4 regions of the Paraburkholderia terricola genome follow, and region 1 is predicted to be linked to each of the others. Evidence: riboswitches for the same ligand, from Rfam matches in the RefSeq annotation. Region 1 holds a riboswitch; each other region holds the start of a gene.
What was found. Region 1 has a riboswitch for cobalamin ahead of cobA (uroporphyrinogen-III C-methyltransferase). Riboswitches for the same ligand answer to the same signal wherever they lie in the genome.
Positions count from the first base shown of each region.

Region 2: it holds a riboswitch for cobalamin, as region 1 does, so the genes downstream of both, CUJ90_RS03665 (TonB-dependent receptor plug domain-containing protein) here and cobA (uroporphyrinogen-III C-methyltransferase) in region 1, are expected to answer to the same signal.
Region 3: it holds a riboswitch for cobalamin, as region 1 does, so the genes downstream of both, cobG (precorrin-3B synthase) here and cobA (uroporphyrinogen-III C-methyltransferase) in region 1, are expected to answer to the same signal.
Region 4: it holds a riboswitch for cobalamin, as region 1 does, so the genes downstream of both, CUJ90_RS24890 (CbtB domain-containing protein) here and cobA (uroporphyrinogen-III C-methyltransferase) in region 1, are expected to answer to the same signal.

Region 1 is NZ_CP024942.1:3,013,941-3,018,615, forward strand. Features, by position in the region: gene cobW (cobalamin biosynthesis protein CobW) at 1-496, opposite strand, end outside; cobalamin riboswitch at 587-855, opposite strand; cobalamin riboswitch at 924-1,162, shown strand; gene cobA (uroporphyrinogen-III C-methyltransferase) at 1,384-2,640, shown strand; gene cobO (cob(I)yrinic acid a,c-diamide adenosyltransferase) at 2,637-3,239, shown strand; gene CUJ90_RS32065 (cobyrinic acid a,c-diamide synthase CobB) at 3,243-4,649, shown strand; gene bluB (5,6-dimethylbenzimidazole synthase) at 4,633-4,675, shown strand, end outside.
Region 2 is NZ_CP024941.1:837,374-842,048, forward strand. Features, by position in the region: gene lgt (prolipoprotein diacylglyceryl transferase) at 1-76, shown strand, start outside; gene CUJ90_RS03640 (SIMPL domain-containing protein) at 171-902, opposite strand; gene CUJ90_RS03645 (EVE domain-containing protein) at 1,137-1,595, opposite strand; RNA gene ssrS (6S RNA) at 1,691-1,872, opposite strand; gene CUJ90_RS03655 (cell division protein ZapA) at 1,985-2,299, opposite strand; gene CUJ90_RS03660 (ATPase) at 2,296-2,652, opposite strand; cobalamin riboswitch at 2,860-3,114, shown strand; gene CUJ90_RS03665 (TonB-dependent receptor plug domain-containing protein) at 3,204-4,675, shown strand, end outside.
Region 3 is NZ_CP024942.1:2,566,471-2,571,145, reverse strand. Features, by position in the region: gene CUJ90_RS30145 (cobalt-precorrin-5B (C(1))-methyltransferase) at 1-411, opposite strand, end outside; gene CUJ90_RS30140 (bifunctional cobalt-precorrin-7 (C(5))-methyltransferase/cobalt-precorrin-6B (C(15))-methyltransferase) at 411-1,670, opposite strand; cobalamin riboswitch at 1,755-1,933, shown strand; gene cobG (precorrin-3B synthase) at 2,018-3,517, shown strand; gene CUJ90_RS30130 (precorrin-8X methylmutase) at 3,518-4,144, shown strand; gene CUJ90_RS30125 (precorrin-2 C(20)-methyltransferase) at 4,145-4,675, shown strand, end outside.
Region 4 is NZ_CP024942.1:1,413,332-1,418,006, reverse strand. Features, by position in the region: gene CUJ90_RS24900 (FUSC family protein) at 1-1,701, shown strand, start outside; gene CUJ90_RS24895 (CbtA family protein) at 1,842-2,594, opposite strand; gene CUJ90_RS24890 (CbtB domain-containing protein) at 2,606-2,827, opposite strand; adenosylcobalamin (AdoCbl) riboswitch at 2,847-2,985, opposite strand; gene CUJ90_RS24885 (histidine phosphatase family protein) at 3,062-3,673, shown strand; gene CUJ90_RS24880 (hypothetical protein) at 3,735-4,175, opposite strand; gene CUJ90_RS24875 (ATPase domain-containing protein) at 4,331-4,675, shown strand, end outside.

The sequences.
Region 1 (4,675 bases):
TCGGATCGGCCTTGCGTTGCGCATCCACGGCGGCCGGGTTGTCGGCGAACTGGCCGCTCGCGGCGGCGGGGCCGTCCACCACGGTCACCACCGCATCCACCGTGAAGCTGTTCTTGATCTGCGGCCAGTTGAACGCCTGCACCAGCGGCTTGGGCAAGGCGAGGCCCGACGTTTCGATCAGCACGTGATCGATCTGCTCGCGGCGCTCGACGAGTTTTTCCATCACCGGAAAAAATTCTTCCTGCACGGTGCAGCACAGGCAACCGTTCGCCAGTTCATACAGTTGCCCTTCGGTTTCGACGCCGTTTTCGTCGCAACCGATTCCGCAGCCCTTGAGGATTTCCCCGTCGATGCCGAGCTCGCCGAACTCGTTGACGATCACCGCAATGCGCTTGCCGCCCGCATGCCGAAGAATGTGCCGAAGCAGCGTGGTCTTGCCGCTGCCGAGAAAGCCCGTGACGATGGTGACGGGGATCTTGCGCATTTGAGTTTGCATCGTGAGGTCCATTCGATCGACGGCGTTGCTGCAACAGGGAAAGACAGCAAGCGGGGTGAGGTCATGAACGCATGCCGCATCCCCGCGGCGTTCGTCCTGCGTGCTCTGGCCGGTATCCGGGCTGGCGAAAGCGCCGCTTCCCCTTCCCGTGCGAGTGATTTCTCGCCCAGTGGTTGTATGCCGACGCGGCCTTGCGCGTGGACATCGAAGCCGGCTCCGCGGTACGTGACGTACCGCATTTCGCTTACCGTTGCGGGGGCAGCACAGGTTGACCCGGTCCTTGAACGCGGGCGCCCTGTTTCCCGTTTAACTGCATGCGCAGGAGCGCGCACACGAGCACCAAAGTGCGTGCGAGTGTAGGCCCGCGACCCGGCGCAGTCAAGAAAACGCGAGGACGGAGGCGCTTATCGGATGGGGCGTCATGTGCTATCGTAAGCGCGCGTTTGGTGCCCGCACATGCATTCGCGTGTGCAGTTAAACGGGAAACAGGCCGCGCTTGCCGCGCTCAACCTGTGCTGTCCCCGCAACGGTAAGCGACCTGCGGCGCTCGATGGGTTTTATAGCGCCGCGCATGCGTTTTCGATGCCACTGTCCGACGAATGCGGACGGGAAGGCAAAGCGCATGAGGCCGCCAGCCCGGATACCGGCCAGACGCGGAGGCAGCGAACGTCACGCTGCCGGCCGCCGGAATCCGCGAGGGACGGATGTGATGGCGCTGAAGCACGGCGTGGTCCCCGCTTGCATGTATCTTGGTGAAGCGGCGCATTACGTCATGCCTGATATCCGTAGCACCGCATGAGTTCTTCCCTTTCCGCCGGCTCGCACGCCCTCCTGGCGCTTCGGCCCTTCCCGTCCGTCACGACATGGCGCGCGCCATGCATGCCGCGATGAGCCGCGCGTGGCTGATCGGCGCGGGCCCCGGCGACGTCGAACTGATGACGCTCAAGGCGACCCGCGCGCTCGCGCAAGCCGACGTGGTGCTGGTCGACGATCTGGTGAATCCCGACGTATTGCAGTTCGCGCGCGCCGACGCGCTGGTGATTTACGTCGGCAAGCGCGGCGGACATCCGTCCACGCCGCAGGCCGGGATCATCGTGCAGATGCTCGCGCATCTGCGGGCCGGGCGCAGCGTCGCGCGTTTGAAAGGCGGCGATCCGTTCGCGTTCGGGCGCGGCGGCGAGGAATTGCAGGCGCTGCAAGCAGCGGGCATCGACGCCGAAGTGATCAACGGCATCACGGCGGGCATCGCGGCGCCCGCGGCGATCGGCATTCCGGTCACGCATCGCGATCATGCGCAAGGCGTGGTGTTCGTCACCGGACATAGCGCCGGCAGCGGCGAGCCCGATTGGGCCGCGCTCGTCGCCACGCGCATGACGCTGGTGATCTACATGGGCATGCGGCGCTTGAGCGATATCGTCGGGGCGTTGCTCGCGGCCGGCATGAACGCTGATACGCCGTGCGCCGCGATCGAATCGGCCACGCGGCCCGAGCAACGGCATGCGCTGGCGCGGCTTGGAGAGTTCGCCGATACGGTGTCTCGCGCCGGGCTCGGCTCGCCGGCGATCGTGGTGATCGGCGGCGTCGCGTCGCTGGCTTTGGCGCGGAGCGTGCCCATGAAAACGCTGAGCGTCGGCGTCGGTTGCCGGTTGCACACCTCGGCCGTGCAGATCGAAACGGCCGTGCGCGCCGCGCTCGGGTCGCATACGTTCGACGAAATCAGCACGATCGCCTCGATCGACAGCAAAGCCCACGAAGCAGGCCTGCTCGAATTCTGCGCACGCCACGCGTTGCCGATCGCACTCTTCAGCCGCGAGCAAATCGCGGCGATACCCGTGGCCGAGCCTTCGGCGGTTGCACGCGAGCATCTCGGCGTGGACGGCGTTTGCGAGCCGTGCGCGCTGCTCGGCGCGGCTAACGTGTCGGCCGGGTCCGCTGCATCGGCTGCGTCGGCTGCGTCGGCTGCGTCGGCTGCGTCGGCTGCGTCGGCTGCGTCGGCTGCGTCGGCTGCGTCGGCTGTACCCAACGCCCAACTCCTCGTCCGCAAGACCGCGCATGCCGGCGTGACCGTGGCGATTGCCTCGATCATCGCCCGGACCGAACACGAACCGACAACCCACGACACCGAGAAACAGGACCTTCCATGAAAACCGATCCCGAATCGCATCAACGCATGACCGAACGCCGGCGCGAAGGCCACGAGAAAAAACAGGCCAACGCCACCGTCGAAAAGGGCTTGCTGATCGTCAACACCGGCACCGGCAAGGGCAAGACCACGGCCGCGTTCGGCATGGCCGTGCGCGTGCTCGGACACGGCATGCGCCTCGGCGTCGTGCAGTTCATCAAGGGCGCATTGCACACGTCGGAGCGCGGTTTTCTCGGCGCGATCGCCAATTGCGATTTCGTCACGATGGGCGATGGCTACACCTGGAACACGCAGAACCGCGACGCCGACATCGCCACCGCCCGCAAGGGCTGGGACGAAGCGCGCCGGATGATCGAGAGCGGCGACTACCAGATGGTGATCCTCGACGAGCTGAACACCGTGCTGAAGTACGAATACCTGCCGCTCGACGAGGTGCTGTCCGTGATCAACGCTCGCCCGCCGATGCTGCACGTGGTGGTGACCGGCCGTCACGCGCCGGATGCGTTGATCGAGGCCGCCGATCTCGTCACCGAGATGCGCATCGTCAAGCATCCGTACCGCGAGCAAGGCGTGAAAGCGCAGCGCGGCGTGGAGTTCTGAGCGATGAGCGCGAGCCCCGATAAGAGCGCTTCGGAGGCGCAGCCGAAAGGCACTTCGTCCGGAGCGCCCGCCGAGGGCAGTTCTTCAGGGGCGTTCCCGAACGGAACGACCTCGACGGCATGTCCCGCGCTGTTCATCAGCGCGCCGGCTTCGGGTCAAGGCAAGACCACGATTACCGCGGGTCTCGCGCGCCATCATCGGCGGCTGGGGCGGCGCGTGCGCGTGTTCAAGACCGGCCCGGATTTTCTCGACCCGATGATTCTCGCGCGCGCGAGCGGCGCGCCCGTGCTGTCGCTCGATCTGTGGATGGTCGGTGAAGCCGCTTGCCGCACGCTGCTCGCGCAGGCGGCGGCCGAAGCGGACCTGATCCTGATCGAAGGCGTGATGGGTCTATTCGACGGCACGCCGAGCAGCGCCGACCTCGCCGCCGTGTTCGGCGTGCCGGTGCTCGCGGTGATTTCAGCGAAGGCGATGGCGCAGACCTTCGGCGCGGTCGCCTTCGGGCTCGCGCGATTCAGGCCCGAGCTGCCGTTTTACGGCGTGCTCGCCAATCGCGTCGGCTCCGCGCGGCACGCGCGGACGCTCGAGGAAGCGCTGCCGCCGGACATACGCTGGTGCGGACACGTCAGCGGCAACGACGAGATCGAGTTGCCCGACCGCCATCTCGGCTTGCATCAGGCGGCGGAAATCGACGACCTGGACGCGCGGCTGAACCGTGCCGCCGATGCGCTCGCGAACACCGCGCTGGCCGAACTGCCGCCGCCGGTCGAATTCGGCGAGCCTGCGCCGGACGTGCCGCCGCGTCTTCTGGAAGGCAAGCGGATCGCGATCGCGCGCGATGCCGCGTTCTCGTTCGTCTATCCGGCCAACGTCACGCTGCTGGAAGCGCTCGGCGCACAGGTCGTGTACTTCTCGCCGCTCGCGGACGATCCGTTGCCCGACCATGCCGACGCCCTCTATCTTCCCGGCGGCTATCCCGAACTGCACGCCGCCGCGCTCGCAAGCAACACGCGCAGCGGCGCGACGATCCGCGCGCATGCGGCGGCGGGCAAGCCGCTCGTCGCCGAATGCGGCGGCATGCTGTATCTGCTCGAACAGCTCACCGATACGCATGGCGTGAGCACGCAAATGCTCGGCCTGCTGCCCGGCCACGCAACGATGCAAACGCGCTTCACCGCGCTCGGCATGCAACAGATCGACAGCGTGCACGGCCCGATGACCGGCCACACGTTCCACTATTCGAAGCTGACGACGCCGCTCACGCCGCTGCGTTCGGCCACCCGGCCACAGGGTGACGCACCCGGCGAGGCCGTGTTCCGCGTCGGTTCGATCGTCGCGACGTACATGCATGCTTATTGGCCCTCCAACCCGGCTTTCGCGGCCGCCCTGTTCCATGGCGAAGCCTTTTAACGACGCCGAGCGCGAGGCGGTCTACC
Region 2 (4,675 bases), on a different replicon from region 1:
CGCGGGCATCGCGATGCTGGTGTGGTCTTATCGCCGGGCGCGACGCGAACCGGCGGTGGCGGCGGGCGCGAACTGAGCGCCGCCCTATCTGTTGTCTTCGTAGTCAATTAAAAAGCCACGGCATGCCGTGGCTTTTTAACAGCGGTGCGTGAGATTCAGCGCAAAACGCGTTACTTCATTTGCACCGAACCCGATACGTTGACCGTCACGGTCGACGTGCCGCCTTCGATCGGCATGGGCGCCGAGACCTTGGCGTCGGCGCTCATGGCGCGCGCGCTCATCATCATCATGGGGCGCGGAATGACGCCGTTGTGTCCGACGTTGACCTCACGAATCGAATAACCGCCGTAGCCGAACGCTTGCGCCGACGAAGCGGCCTGCTCGCGGAACGACTTGATGGCCTCGCCGGTGAGCTTCTGTTCCGCGGCGCGCTGCGCTTCGGGCGACAGCGAGAACTGTACGTTGCCGACTTGCATGATCGATGCCAATTGGCCCGCGAGCTTCGAAGCCGCGGCGAAGTCGCGCGACTTGAGCACGACCTCGGTGCGGCCGCGCCATGCGGAAATGCGCCCGTCACGATCGGTGGACGGATAGATCGAGAACGAACCCGTGCGCGCCGTCACCTCGTTCACGCCCTTGGCTTTTTGCAGCGCCGAGTCGGCGCGCTGATTCAACGTCGACGTGAGCGCCGACGGATCCTTCGCTTCCTGCTCGTAGAACAGCGTGATGTCGACCACGTCTTGCGGCACGTCCGCGCTGGCCTGTGCGTTTAGCGACAGCACGCCCGCCGGCTGATACTGCGGCGCGTTCTGCGCGCGAGCCACGGCCGGCGTGAGCGCAAGCGCGGTGGGAGCGATGCATGCGAGAGCGAGCGCGATTGCACGTGCGGTGTTTTTCTTCATTGTTGGACTCCTTGCCTGAACAGGTGATGCACGATCGGAGCGAACGCCGCGCATTGGCGACGCCATCGGCATGAGCCAATGGCACGGCGTTTGCGGTCCAGCGTTTGCGAGTCCGTTAGGCGCTTGTAACCTGAGCTTGGTTCCCTAATTTGACGTTGCCTGACAGGCTTGATCCTTGCTGCGCGCAGTTCGGCGCATGGATTGCGCCGTAACGTGCCGCGTGCACGTGCAATGTCAAATGAGTCGTTGGGTGATGAAGCGCCATTCGGCTTCGGTCACCGGCGTAATCGATAGGCGGTTGCCTTTGGCGAGCACGCGCATGTCCTTCAACCCTTCGTGCTCGCGCAATGCGGCAAGCGGAATCAGCGGAATCTTCTTCTTGAACACGACGTCGACGAGCATCCAGCGCGGCGTTTCCTGCGACGACTTCGGGTCGTAGTAGGGACTCTTCGTGTCGAACTGGGTGGGGTCCGGATAAGCGGTGGACGATACCTCGGCGAGCCCCGCAATGCCCGGCTCGGGACAACTCGAGTGATAGAACAGCACGCCGTCGCCGACCTGCATCATGTCGCGCATGAAATTGCGCGCCTGATAGTTGCGCACGCCGGTCCACGGCAACGTGCGGTGCGGTGCGTTGGCGAGATGGTCGATGCTTGCTTCGTCCGGTTCGGACTTCATTAGCCAGTAGCGCATGAATCGAATTGGAACGTTAAGGGTTTGAAGATGCGGAAGAAAATCGAGGCCCAAAGAAAAACGGCACCGAACCGAAGTCCGATGCCGTTCCAAATAAGGTCCCCGCCTTAGCCGCTAGGCCGGCATCCTGAACCGGGGGTTCAGAATTGGTCGCAGTTAGCAACACTTCGGGTACATCAGACAGAGTGACGCGCACACCCGTGCTACAAATTTCCGCAACCGTGCACATGGCATTGGTTCAAGGAATATATGACCTTGGCGAACCAGGCAGGGAAGCTAAACCGATGAAACTAAAACGATGGAATTCAAACGTTTGCCGAGTCTTATTGACTACCGCTCATGCACTTCGCTTGAATCCGCAGCCAATCTCGCGACCGGCCACTAGATAGTTATTGCATGCTGTACTGCTCGATCACAGTACCCAGTTGCTCGTTCATTTGATGCATTGTACGCCGGATTTCCTCAGCGGGAAATGCTTCTCCGTGCCGCACGCTGCTTTGCAGCTTAAGCAGTTCCGATGCCAGCGACAACGCAGCCATGACGGCAATGCGATCCGTGCCGCGCACGTTGCTGTTATTGCGGATCTTCGACATTTCGGCGTCGACACGCGCGACCGCTTCAAGCAGTGCGCCTTCTGTTTCAGCCGAGCAGGCGAGACGATAGGGCACGCCGAGAATCGACACTTCGATCTGCTTCGTGGTCATGCGTTTTCTCCGTGGCGGGTCACGTCGCTCCCGGTTTCGGCTTGATGCTGAGCGGGCTCGAGCAGATCGAGCTGGTTGTCCGGCTCATTGTGCGCGCGTGCCCGCGGCAGTTTCTCGAGAATCGCATTCAGCCGCACCTGGGCGTCGTCGATCTTGGCCGACAGTGCGTCGCGTTCCGCTTGCAGCGCATCGCGTTCCTCGCGAAGCATTGCAAGTTCCGTGCGCGTGGCTTCGACTTCGGCGCGTGATTGGGCGAGCTGCTCTTCGAGCGCGAGGCGCGCTTCGTTGTGGCGCTGGCTGATCGCGATCAGCTTGCCGATGTTCTGTGAAAGTGTTTCGAGTTCGGTGAGCATGTGCTGCGTCCTCTAAAGACATCGCATTTTAGCGCGGAATATCGCGGGTTCCGACATTTGTCTCGTTTCGAGACGTAACAACCTCGCTTTATGCAGGCATTGATCGACCATATGATGAAAAAGTACTCGCGCATCGGACAATAACCCGCACTTAACCGAACAGATCGCGCAACGATCAACGATTCTTGACGGGCTCGGGGGCCGCTCCTAAACTGGCCGCACTCTGGTGCCCGCGCGCGCTTTCATAGTGCGCGCAGTTAAACGGGAAGCAGGGCGCGTCGTTCGCCAGAACGCGCGAACCTGCGCTGCCCCCGCAACGGTAAGCGACCGCATTCATCATGCAGGTCGGTCCTGATCGCGTGTTCGAAGCTGAACGTGCGAGTGTGCCACTGCGCGTCACGCGTGGGAAGGCGGGATCGATGTGTCGCCAGCCCGGATACCGGCCAGAGGGAGAGGAACGTCCGCGAAAACGTTGAAAAGCGCGGGCGCCTCGTTACGCATCGGCCTGCGGGGAAGCGGGCCGCGCACGTTACCCACAGGAATGTCATCCCATGCTGTCCCCCATCGCTCGCGCGGCGTGGCTCGTTTTTGCGGGCGTGCCGCTCGTCGTGCACGCTCAGGCCGCTGCTGTTTCCACCTCTTCCGATGCGTCTTCTTCCACCTCGTCCGCGGCTGCCGCGGCTGCAGGTTCATCGCCCATCGTGTTGTCGCCGGTGGTCGTCACGGCGGGGCGTGGCCCGCAAGCGCTCGCCGACGCGATTCCGCCGACGGCGCTGTTCGATCAGCAGGACATCGCCGACAGCACCGCGACCGACTTGCCCGGCCTGCTGCAACTCGCCCCCGGCGCGCAAATCTCGCGTACAGGTGGCCCTGGTTCGACCACGAGTCTGTTTTTGCGTGGCGCGTCGTCGACGCAATCGCTGGTGCTGATCGACGGCGTGCGGGTCGACTCGGTGACCCTCGGTACATCGCAACTCGCGCAGATCCCGCTCGACCAGATCGATCACGTGGAAGTGGTGAACGGCAACGGGTCCGCGCTATACGGTTCGGGCGCGATCGGCGGCGTGGTGCAGGTGTTCACGAAAGACGGTGGCGACCATCCTCCGCGTTTCAACTTTTCGGTGGGCTACGGCAGCTATCACACGCAGACGCAGCAGGCCGGCGTGAACGGCGCATTGGATAAGGACGGCGCCACCACCTTCAACCTGTCGCTCGCCCGTTCGAAGGACGACGGCTTCTCGTCGCTGAATCCGCGCGAGGCGCCGCAAGCCAATCCGAACGCAAACGGCTATCTGAACGAAAGCATTTCGGCTTCGCTGCGTCACAGGTTCAACGACCAATGGAACGCGGGCGTCACGTATTTCCAGTCGAACGGCAACAACAGTTACGACAACGCGTATGGCGTGCCGACCGATTCAAACAATCTGTATAGCAAGGTGCGTCAGATGTCGGTGTTCGCGAACGGCAAGCTGACCGATTGGTGGACCACCCACTTCATCGTCTCCGAAGGCGACGACCGCAGCGTGTCGAAAACCAACGGCATCTATAACGGCCGCTTCGATACCGACAATCGCCAGTACACGTGGCAGAACGATTTCACGTTCGCCGCGCAGCAGAAGTTGCAGGTGGGCTATGAGCATCTCGATCAAAGCCTCGACTCGGATACGTTCGCGGCGCCGGATCGTCATGTGGATTCGGGTTTCGTCGGCTATACGGGGCGCTTTGGGCGCAACCAGATTCAGGCCAATGTGCGGCGCGACCAGTATTCCGATTTCGGCGGAGCGAACAGTTACTATCTCGGCTACGGTTTCGACATCACCGGCCATTGGAAGGCGACTGCAAGCTATTCGGATTCGTTTCGCGCGCCGAGCTTCGACGATCTGTACTATCCGTACAGCGGCAACGCGTCGATCGAGCCGGAGCGCAGTCATTCGATCGAGGCCGCGTTGCAGTACGCGTCGAACGCGCTCGGCGTGATGCGCCTGAGCGCGTTCCAGACGCGCTATTCGAATCTGATCGATTA
Region 3 (4,675 bases), 450 kb from region 1:
ATGGTCGGTCATCATCTTGCGCGGCACCGGGTTGATCGCGGGCTCGCCGACCGGCAGCGTCAGTCCCGCGCGCGTCACCGTGCCGACGCCGGGCCCCGCGCGAAAAATCACACCCGGTTCGGTCAGCAGCCGCACGCGGGCGAACACAATCGCGCCGTGCGTCACGTCGGGATCGTCGCCGGCATCTTTCACGGTGCCCGCTTCCGCGCCGCCCGCGCCGTCAGCGATGAAGCGGCAGTACACCAGCGGCATCGGCACATGCTGGCCTTTCGGCAAGACGATTTCCGCAACCTCGCTGACGACGCCCGCGAGCAGCAGACGCGCCGCCGCGAGCGACGTCGCGGTGGCGCAACTGCCGGTCGTATAGCCGCTACGCAGCGGCGCGGGTTGTTCGGGCGTTTCTTCGCGCATTACGGTTGTCGCCGTGATTCGGATGACGTCGCGATGGCGGCCGTATCGGTTTCACGCGCGGCCTTCGTCACGTCCAGCAACGTGATCGGCAACGCCTGGCGCCACGTATCGAAGCCGCCGAGCGGTTGCGCGTCGGCCAGCGCGATGCGTGTGAGCGTGCCGCCATGTTGCTCGCGCCAGGCCGCGAGCGCCGCCTCGCCTTGCAAGGTGACCGCGTTGGCGACCAGCCGGCCGCCGTCGCGCAGACGCGCCCAGCACGTCTCCAGCACGCCCGCCGCCGTCGCGCCGCCGCCGATGAACACGGCGTCCGGCGCCGGCAGCCCTTGCAGCGCTTCGGGTGCGCGCCCGGCCACGAGTTGCAGACCCGGCACGCCCAGCGCGTCGCGATTGTGCTCGATGAAACGCTGCCGCTCCGCGTGCCCTTCAATCGCGATCGCGCGGCAGGTCGGATGCGCGCGCATCCATTCGATGCCGATCGAGCCGCTGCCCGCGCCCACGTCCCACAGCAATTCGCCGGGCGTCGGCGCGAGGCGCGCCAATGTGATCGCGCGCACGTCGCGCTTGGTCAACTGGCCGTCGTGGCGGAAAGCGTCGTCGGGTAAGCCGCAGGTCAGCGGCAGACGCGGCGCGCCTTCGGTCGCGCGGCATTCGAGCGCGATCAGATTCAACGCGGCGACATCGGGAGCGGACCACTGATCGGCGCGGCCGTCGATGCGACGTTCCAGCTCGCCGCCCAGATGTTCCAGCACGATCATGCGGGTCGCGCCGAAGCCGCGCGCATTCAGCAGTTCGGCCAACGCCGCGGGCGTGCGCCCATCGGCGCTCAACACGAAGACGCGCGCGCCGTCGTGCAAATGCGCGTTCAGCGCGGGCAGCGGCCGCCCCACCAGCGACACGGTCGCGACCTCCTGCAACGGCCAGCCGAGCCGCGCCGCCGCCAGCGACAGCGACGACGGCGCGGGCAGCACCCGCAACTCGCCGGCCGGCAACTGCCGCGCGAGCGTCGCGCCGACGCCGAACAGCATCGGATCGCCGCTCGCCAGCACGCATACGGAAGCGCCGCGCTCGGCCAGCAACGGCGCGAGATCGAACGGCCGCGGCCATGCCGCGCGGCGCGCGGCGAGGCGCGCGGGCAGCATCGCCAGATGACGCTCGCCGCCGTAAATCACCGACGCCTCCAGCAACGCACGCCGCGCGGGCCGTCCCAAACCGGCGAAGCCGTCATCGCCCATGCCCACCACCGTCAGCCACGCAGGCATGCATCCATCCTCATTCTGTGTCTTCAAATCATGCGCTGTGCCACGCCGGTCAAAGCGTCCAGCCTCGTTGTGCTGTCCGAAAAAAGGCATAATACAGCCGCCGGTGCCCTTCGGGGCCGAAGAGGGAACACAGTGCCACTGTGGCTGCCCCCGCAACTGTATGCAGCGAGTCCGTTTGCGCTCCGCGCCACTGGTTTCACCGGGAAGGCAGCGGCGGACCATGACCTGCCAGCCAGGAGACCTGCCGGCGAGACTGTTCGTGCCAGCCTGCATCGGGCGGGGTGTACCGATGCCGCAGCAATGCCCGCCTCACGGCTTGCTCGGGCTTTCGCGCGACGCTAAACCCGGTGTCCGTCTTGAATCAAGTTTCGCCCTCCACCGTTTTGCCCGACGCGGCCCCAGCGCCACGGCCCTCGGCGTGTCCGGGGCTGCTGCGCATCGTCGCCGCGCGCGACGGCGGCATCTGCCGGATCAAGCTGCCTGGCGGCGAGTTGAGCGCCGCGCAGGCCGAGGCGATTGCCGAGGCGAGCGCGCGGCATGCGGCCGGCGTGATCGAGTTGACCAATCGCGCGAACCTGCAGGTGCGCGGCGTGCGTGGCGGCGAGGCAGCGGCGTTGAGCGCGGCGTTGGTGGCGGCGGGGCTTGGGCCCGATGGAGCGGCGCCCGACGCGGCGGCTGGTTCGGATGCGATGGCGAAGCGCGCCGCGCCGGCTTCCAACTCGCTCCGCGCGGCGGCCGCCGACGACGTGCGCAACGTGATGATCAGCCCCGCCGCCGGGCGCGATCCCTTCGCCTTGTTCGACACGAGGCCGCTGTGCGCCGAACTGCTGGCGCTGCTGCAAGGCGAAGCGCGCTTCGCGGCGTTGTCGCCGAAATTCGCGCTGCTGGTGGATGGCGGCGAGCGCCTGGCGAGGCTCGATCATCCGCATGACATGTGGCTCGCGGCGTCGCAAGTTCGTGACGGTGTGCGGTTCGTGTTCGGTCTTGCGGGTTGCCCGCCAGCGGTGGCGTTACCGCAAAACCCGGCTGCCGGTTGCGATGACTCGACACAAGCTCGTCGCGTGGACGACGCAGGCGCATTAGCCGCCGTGTCGTCATCGCAAGTCCCTGCGCTTGTCCGCGCGCTGCTGCACTCGTTTCTCGACCTCGCCGCCGCCGACGCCACGCGCATGCGTCACCTGCTCGCCGCGCGTTCCGTCGACGCCGTATTGCAGCGCGCGCAAACGTATGTCGATTTCCCGCTGTCACGCGACGCGTCGCTCGCGTCCTGGCATCGCGCGACACCGGCCGATGCCGCGCGTCGTCTCGGCGCGCACGCCCAACGCACGACGGAGACCTGGCACGTAGGCGGCCAGCCGCCGCTAGGCCGCCTCGACGCCGCCACCCTGCATGCCCTCGCCGCGCTCGCACGACAGCAAGGCAACGGCACGCTGCACGTCACGCCGTGGCAAAGCGTGCTGCTGACCGACATCGCGGCGCACGCCGTGCCAGCCGTGCTGACCGCACTGAACACGCTGGGCCTCGCCTGCGATGCCACGCAAGCCATCACGCGTCTGATCGCCTGCGCGGGCTCGCCAGGCTGCGCGAAAAGCCTCGCCGACACCAAGGCCGACGCACTGCGGCTCGCCGCGCGCTTGCCCGAGAACGTCGAGGTCCATCTGAGCGGCTGCCCGCGCTCGTGCGCCGCCGCGCATCGTGCGCCGTACACACTGCTGGCTGTGTCGCCCGGCACTTACGACCTTTATCGACGCGACGACGGCCACTCGGATTTCGGCCAGTGCGTCGCGCGCCAACTGACGATCGACCAGGCCGCCGACCTGCTCGACCACCTGGCCCGGAGCCCATAGATGCTTGATTACATTCGCGACGGTCAGGAGATCTATCGCCAATCCTTCGCGACGATCCGCGCGGAAGCCGATTTATCGCGCATCCCCGCGGACCTGGAAAAACTCGCGGTGCGCGTGATTCACGCGTGCGGCATGGTGGATATCGTCGACGCCCTGCAATTTTCCGCAGGCGCGGGCACCGCGGGCCGCACGGCGCTCGCGCAAGGCGCGCCGATTCTCTGCGATGCCGGCATGGTCGCGCAAGGCATCACGCGCGCGCGGCTGCCCGCGAACAACGAAGTGATCTGCACGCTCACCCACGACGACGTACCGGCGCTCGCTCGCGAACTCGGCAACACGCGCTCGGCCGCCGCGCTCGAATTGTGGCGTCCGCGACTCGCGGGCAGCGTCGTCGTGATCGGCAATGCGCCGACCGCGCTCTTTCATTTGCTCGACATGCTCGATGCCGGCGCGCCGAAGCCCGCGCTGATTCTCGGTTTTCCGGTGGGCTTCGTCGGCGCGGCCGAATCGAAGGCGCTGCTCGCGGACGACAGCCGCGGCGTGCCCTACGTGGTGGTGCACGGCAGACGCGGCGGCAGCGCGATGGCCGCCGCCGCCGTGAACGCGCTCGCGACGGAGGTCGAATAAATGACCGTGCAAGGACGTTTGTTCGGACTCGGCGTCGGCCCCGGCGACCCTGAACTCATCACGCTGAAGGCGCTGCGTCTGCTGAAAGCGGCGCCCGTGGTCGCGTATTTCGTCGCGAAGGGTAAGAAAGGCAACGCGTTCAGCATCATCGAAGCGCATTTGCACGACGCGCAGCAGCATCTGCCGCTCGTGTATCCGGTCACCACCGAAGCGCTCGAACCGCCGCTCTCGTATGAAGCGATCATCGCCGACTTCTACGACACGGCGGCGGAGATCGTCGCCGGTCATCTCGATGCGGGCCGCGACGTGGCCGTGATTTGCGAGGGCGATCCGTTTTTCTACGGCTCCTATATGTATTTGCACGACCGGCTCGCGGCGCGCTACGAGAGCGAAGTCGTGCCCGGCGTGTGCTCGATGCTCGGCGGCGCCGCCGTGCTCGGCGCGCCGCTCGTCTATCGCAACCAGAGCCTCTCCGTGCTCTCGGGCGTGCTGCCCGAGGACGAATTGCGCCGCCGTCTCGCCGATGCCGAC
Region 4 (4,675 bases), 1.5 Mb from region 1:
TGCGCCTGCGTGTGCTTCGCCGCGGCGAGCGTGCTGAGTCCTTATCCGCTCGCCGGAGATGCCGGCTTTCTCGTCGTGATGTTCGCCGGCATGCTCTGCCAGGCCTGTGGTCCGCGTGCGCTCGGTTGCGCGCTGCTCGGCGTGGTGTGCTTTTATCTTGGGTTGTATCTGCACCCTTCGCGGCTGCACCTCGTGCAATCGCTGTTGCTCTCCGCTTTCGGCCCGTTGATGGTCGCGCTGGTCGGCCGCGCGATCGTGCCGACGCGACCCGCCGCCAGTTTCCGGCTTGCGATTCATGCGGTGACGCTGCGCGCGTCGCGCGTGCTGCATGCGCCGGATGCGGCACGACTCTCGGTGTTGAACGAAGCCGCGCTCGCGCTCGAAGAGCAACTGGCGTTGCTGAACCCACCCGACGCCGACACGATTCGCGAGCGCATCGTCGAAGTGGAAGTCGCGGCGGGACAGCATGCGTTGGTGTCGGCGTCTGCGTATGGCCGCGGGCAAGCGAATGCGGACGTGCTGCGTCAAGCGATCGAACGGCTCGAGGAGATCGCGCACTGTCGAGAGCGGCGGCGCTTTGAGCCTGCGTCCGGCGACGCTCCGGCTTCAGCAGTGCAACGATTCGCGGACCTGCGCGCCAGGCTCTGCTGGTTGCCCGCCACCCGCGCCACGACAGCCGCGTTTCTCGCGATGCTGATCGGCCAGTCGCTGTCTCCCGAGCGCTGGTTCTGGGCGGTCATCACGACGTTCGTGGTATTTCTCGGCACACGCTCACGCGCGGACACGATTTATCGCGGTGCGCAGCGGCTGGCGGGAACGCTGGCCGGCGCGCTCGCCAGCGTGTTGCTCGTCGCGCCGCTGCACGATTCGCCGATGCTGCTTGTGGCCGCCATGGTGCTCTGCGTGTTCGGCTGGGCTTATTACATCCTGAGCGCGTATGTGCCGGGCGTGTTCTTCATTACCGTGCTCGTCGGACTGGTGTATGGCGAGTTGGGCTTCGCGATGGGGCCGTTGGTCGAATTGCGGATCGAGGAAGTGCTGGTGGGTTGTCTCGTGTCGTTCGCGGTGGCGGTCCTGATGATGCCGCTCGCGGCGAGCCGTCATGTGGAGATGAGGCTTGCGGCTGTGCTGGGTGCGTTGCGCGAGGTCGTGCGGCTGGGCGGGTCCGCTGCGCTGGCGGCGGATGCCGCTGTCGCCATGCGCAAGCTCGACCGCGGTTGGCATGAGTTGCGAATCGCGCTGAAGCCGCTGCAAATGCAGCGCGTGGTGGCGTGGAATTCTGGTGTCGAGTTGGCCACCGGATCGCTGCTGTGCTGTTTGCACTGGGCGCGGGTGTTGAGTGATTCTGCTCGGCACGGGGTGTCGGGTGAAGTGGCGCTCAATGCCGCGAATGTGCGCGCGGCGCATGTGGAATCGATCGTGGCGCGGCTTGATTCGTTGATCGCGCGTTATAGCGGTGCGGCTACTGGTTCTGTGGATGGCGGGTTGGATGAGCGTGTGCCGGTGTTGCCGGTTTTCGATTTGGAGGCGGCGGCTCAGGCGCCAGTGCTTGCGCAACTCGACGGCGCCGTTGCGCAATTGTTTGAGCGGCTGACCCAGCCGGTCGGGGAAAGGCGCGGGGTGTTCGATTGGGTGTTAAGGGTTGGAGCGCGCAGGGCGTACGCTGTGGCGTCGAACAGCCCTCGAAGCCCTGGCGACTAGTTCAGCGAAGCCGCGAGGACGGTGGTAACCAGTTGGCCCACACAGGCAATAAAAAGCCCGCACGAGGCGGGCTACAGCCAGCAGGCATACGTCAACCGGCGCAGTCGACGGAGCCCACACTCTTCATCAACAGAAAACCATCAAACGGACTTCACCGCCGCCCGCCCCGCGCCTATCCGCGTCAATCCGCTGTGCTCCACCAGCGCGCCGAACAGCAGTCCGATCGTCGTCCACATGATCACCTGCATGCCGATCGCCGCGACGCGGAACTTCCACAGCAGCACGGCCGGGAAAGCCGCCGGCACTTCGTTGATTGTCGGCATCGACAATTGCACGGCAGCGATGATCGCGACGAACACCACGCCGCCCACGATCGAGCCATTCCACGCGCCCAGTTTCATTACCGCGCGACGCCGCACCTTCAGCGAAAACACCATCGCGGTCAGCGAGATCGCGATCATCAGGAAGAACAAGCCGGTGCGCGTTCCGATCGTGTCGGGGTCGCCCACCGCCGGCGGATTCGCCGGGTACTTGATGTTCGGGACGATCACCAGCGCGATGAACGCGCCGAGCGCAAGCCATGCCGACAACGCACGCGCGCTCAATGCGCCCACCCGTCCATAGGCGTAGGCGAATACGAGCGCGAACAATCCGCCGAACGCCGCGCCATACGTGACCACGCCGGTCAACAGCCCCAGGCCCGCCTGCGTATCGCGGCTAACGAGGTCTTCGTGTTCATGCGCCTCGCCGCCCTCGGCCGCCGCCGCGGCCTTTTCCTCGAAGGAAATCGCCTGATCGACCTGCGGCTCGCCCGCGAGCCGGGCGAAGCCGAACGTGAGCAGTCCCGCGGCGATGCCTGCGAGCATCCCGCGCAATAACAACTTACCAACCATGTCGAACTCCGTTAGTGGCAGGGAAAGCCGAGCAGATGGCGACCGTCGTGCACGAACTCATGCACGTACATGCCGGGCACCAGCGACGTGGCGCCCTGTTCCGCTCCAACGAAGTAAAGCGCGAGCAACAGCAGCAAGCCGCCGAACACGACCCAAGGCAACAACTCGCGCAGCGGAATCGGCGTGGGTTGAGCGGCGGGCGGGTTGGCGGGATCGAAAACAGCTTCGGTCATGATGGACATCTCCTGGGGGTAGCGCGCCCCGATAGTCGATTGCAAAGGAAGGCTGCGAAGCTCAGGTCTGGCTTTCGGCTCGTGATGCCGATTACAGTGGCGCGACCGCGCCGGGCTCTCACCGGCTTCCGCACTTCGCAGTGCCGCTATTCTACGCGCTAAACTCCGGCACTCGGTAGCGCAACGCGTCCATGCGGGCGTTCTGCCTTGGCGTGCCTCTATGGAAGTCATCGAATGGACACAAGGCTGTTACTGGTCAGCCACGCATCGACCCCCGCCATGCGCGCGGGCCGCTTTCCCGCCGACGATCCGCTCGACGCTCGCGGCCTCGCCGAAGCCCAGGCCGCACGCCAGCGCCTGGCGATTGCCGACGCCGCCGCGGTCTTCGTCAGCCCCGCAGTTTGCGCGCGCGATACAGCGCTGGCGTTGGGCCTCGCCGCGACGGTCCACACAGCGTTGGCGGAGATCGACTACGGCGATTGGCAGGGACGCCGCCTCGCCGATCTCGCGAATGAAGCGCCGCAGCACCTCGCTGCCTGGCTGCGCGATCCCGACTTCGCGGCGCACGGCGGCGAGTCGTTCAGTCAACTCGTGAAGCGCCTGGGAGAATGGCTCGATGCGCTGGACGGCGCGATCAGCGAAGGAACGACCGGTACAACAAGCGCCCCGCGTCAAAACCCGCGCAACGTGGTCGCCATTACGCACGCGCCGGTGATTCGCGCGGCGCTCGTTCACGCACTCGGAGCATCGCCCGCCGTATTTCCACGCATCGAAATCGCCCCGCTGTCGGCGGTCGAATTACGGCGTTCATCGCGCGGCTGGACATGGTGGCCCGCGTCGCACTGACAACACCAGCGCGACGCCCGCCGTCGGATTTGAAATCCACGCATATCGGCCCGCTTGCCGCTCATTGACCCGACACCACCAGGCGCAGCCTCGCTGAACCCGCCGGCGCCAGCGTGATTTCGGTCCGCTTACCCGGCGCGCCTAAATAAAAGTGCTGACGTCCCGGCGAATTCTGATCGTGGGTCGCTTCGGGCAGACACGACGCGATATCCGCCGCGACGGCCTGCAGCGCGTCCGCGCTCGACCCGGCGTCATGATGCGGCGTCCACGTGCATTGGTAGCTGCCCCCGCTCGCCGAGCATTGCGCATCGTCGCCGTAAGGTTGCGCGACGCCCTTGCCGTCGTCGGGCGTCAACGAGGCCAGGCCGCCTGGCGCAGCCGCCACGATGCGTTTGAGCGATGCGCACGGACTGGGCGCATCGTCGGCATTCGCGCTGCCGGGCAGCACGGCGCCTAGCGACGCGGCTGCAAACGTGGCGGCGAGGAAGCGGGCGGGGTTCATATCGGCGCGATCCCTGAAAGCGGTCGACAGGCTGACAGCACTGTCCGTACCCGTGGCGCTCGGACCGAGGCACGCGACGGTTGGGCACGCATCTTGCGCGCCCGCCGTACCGGCCCACCAAATGCCGCCACTCAATCGACGTGAATCGCCAAGCCATGTCAACGAAACCTGTCACCGACACGCCGGCCCGCCTTTCATCAGGGATCGAAGGGGTCGACAACATCCTGGGCGGCGGCTTCACGCCCCGCCGCATGTATCTCATCGAGGGCGCGCCCGGCACAGGTAAAACTACCCTAGCCTTGCAGTTTTTACTCAAGGGTGTCGACGAAGGGCAAGCCGGCCTCTACATCACGCTCTCCGAGACCCGCTCCGAACTGATCTCGGTCGCGGACAGCCACGGCTGGGATCTCAGCCGCTTCTCGATTCTCGAATTGCTCTCCGACGAGGGCCTCGACCCGCAATACGAGCAATCCGTGCTGCACCCGGCCGAAGTCGAACTC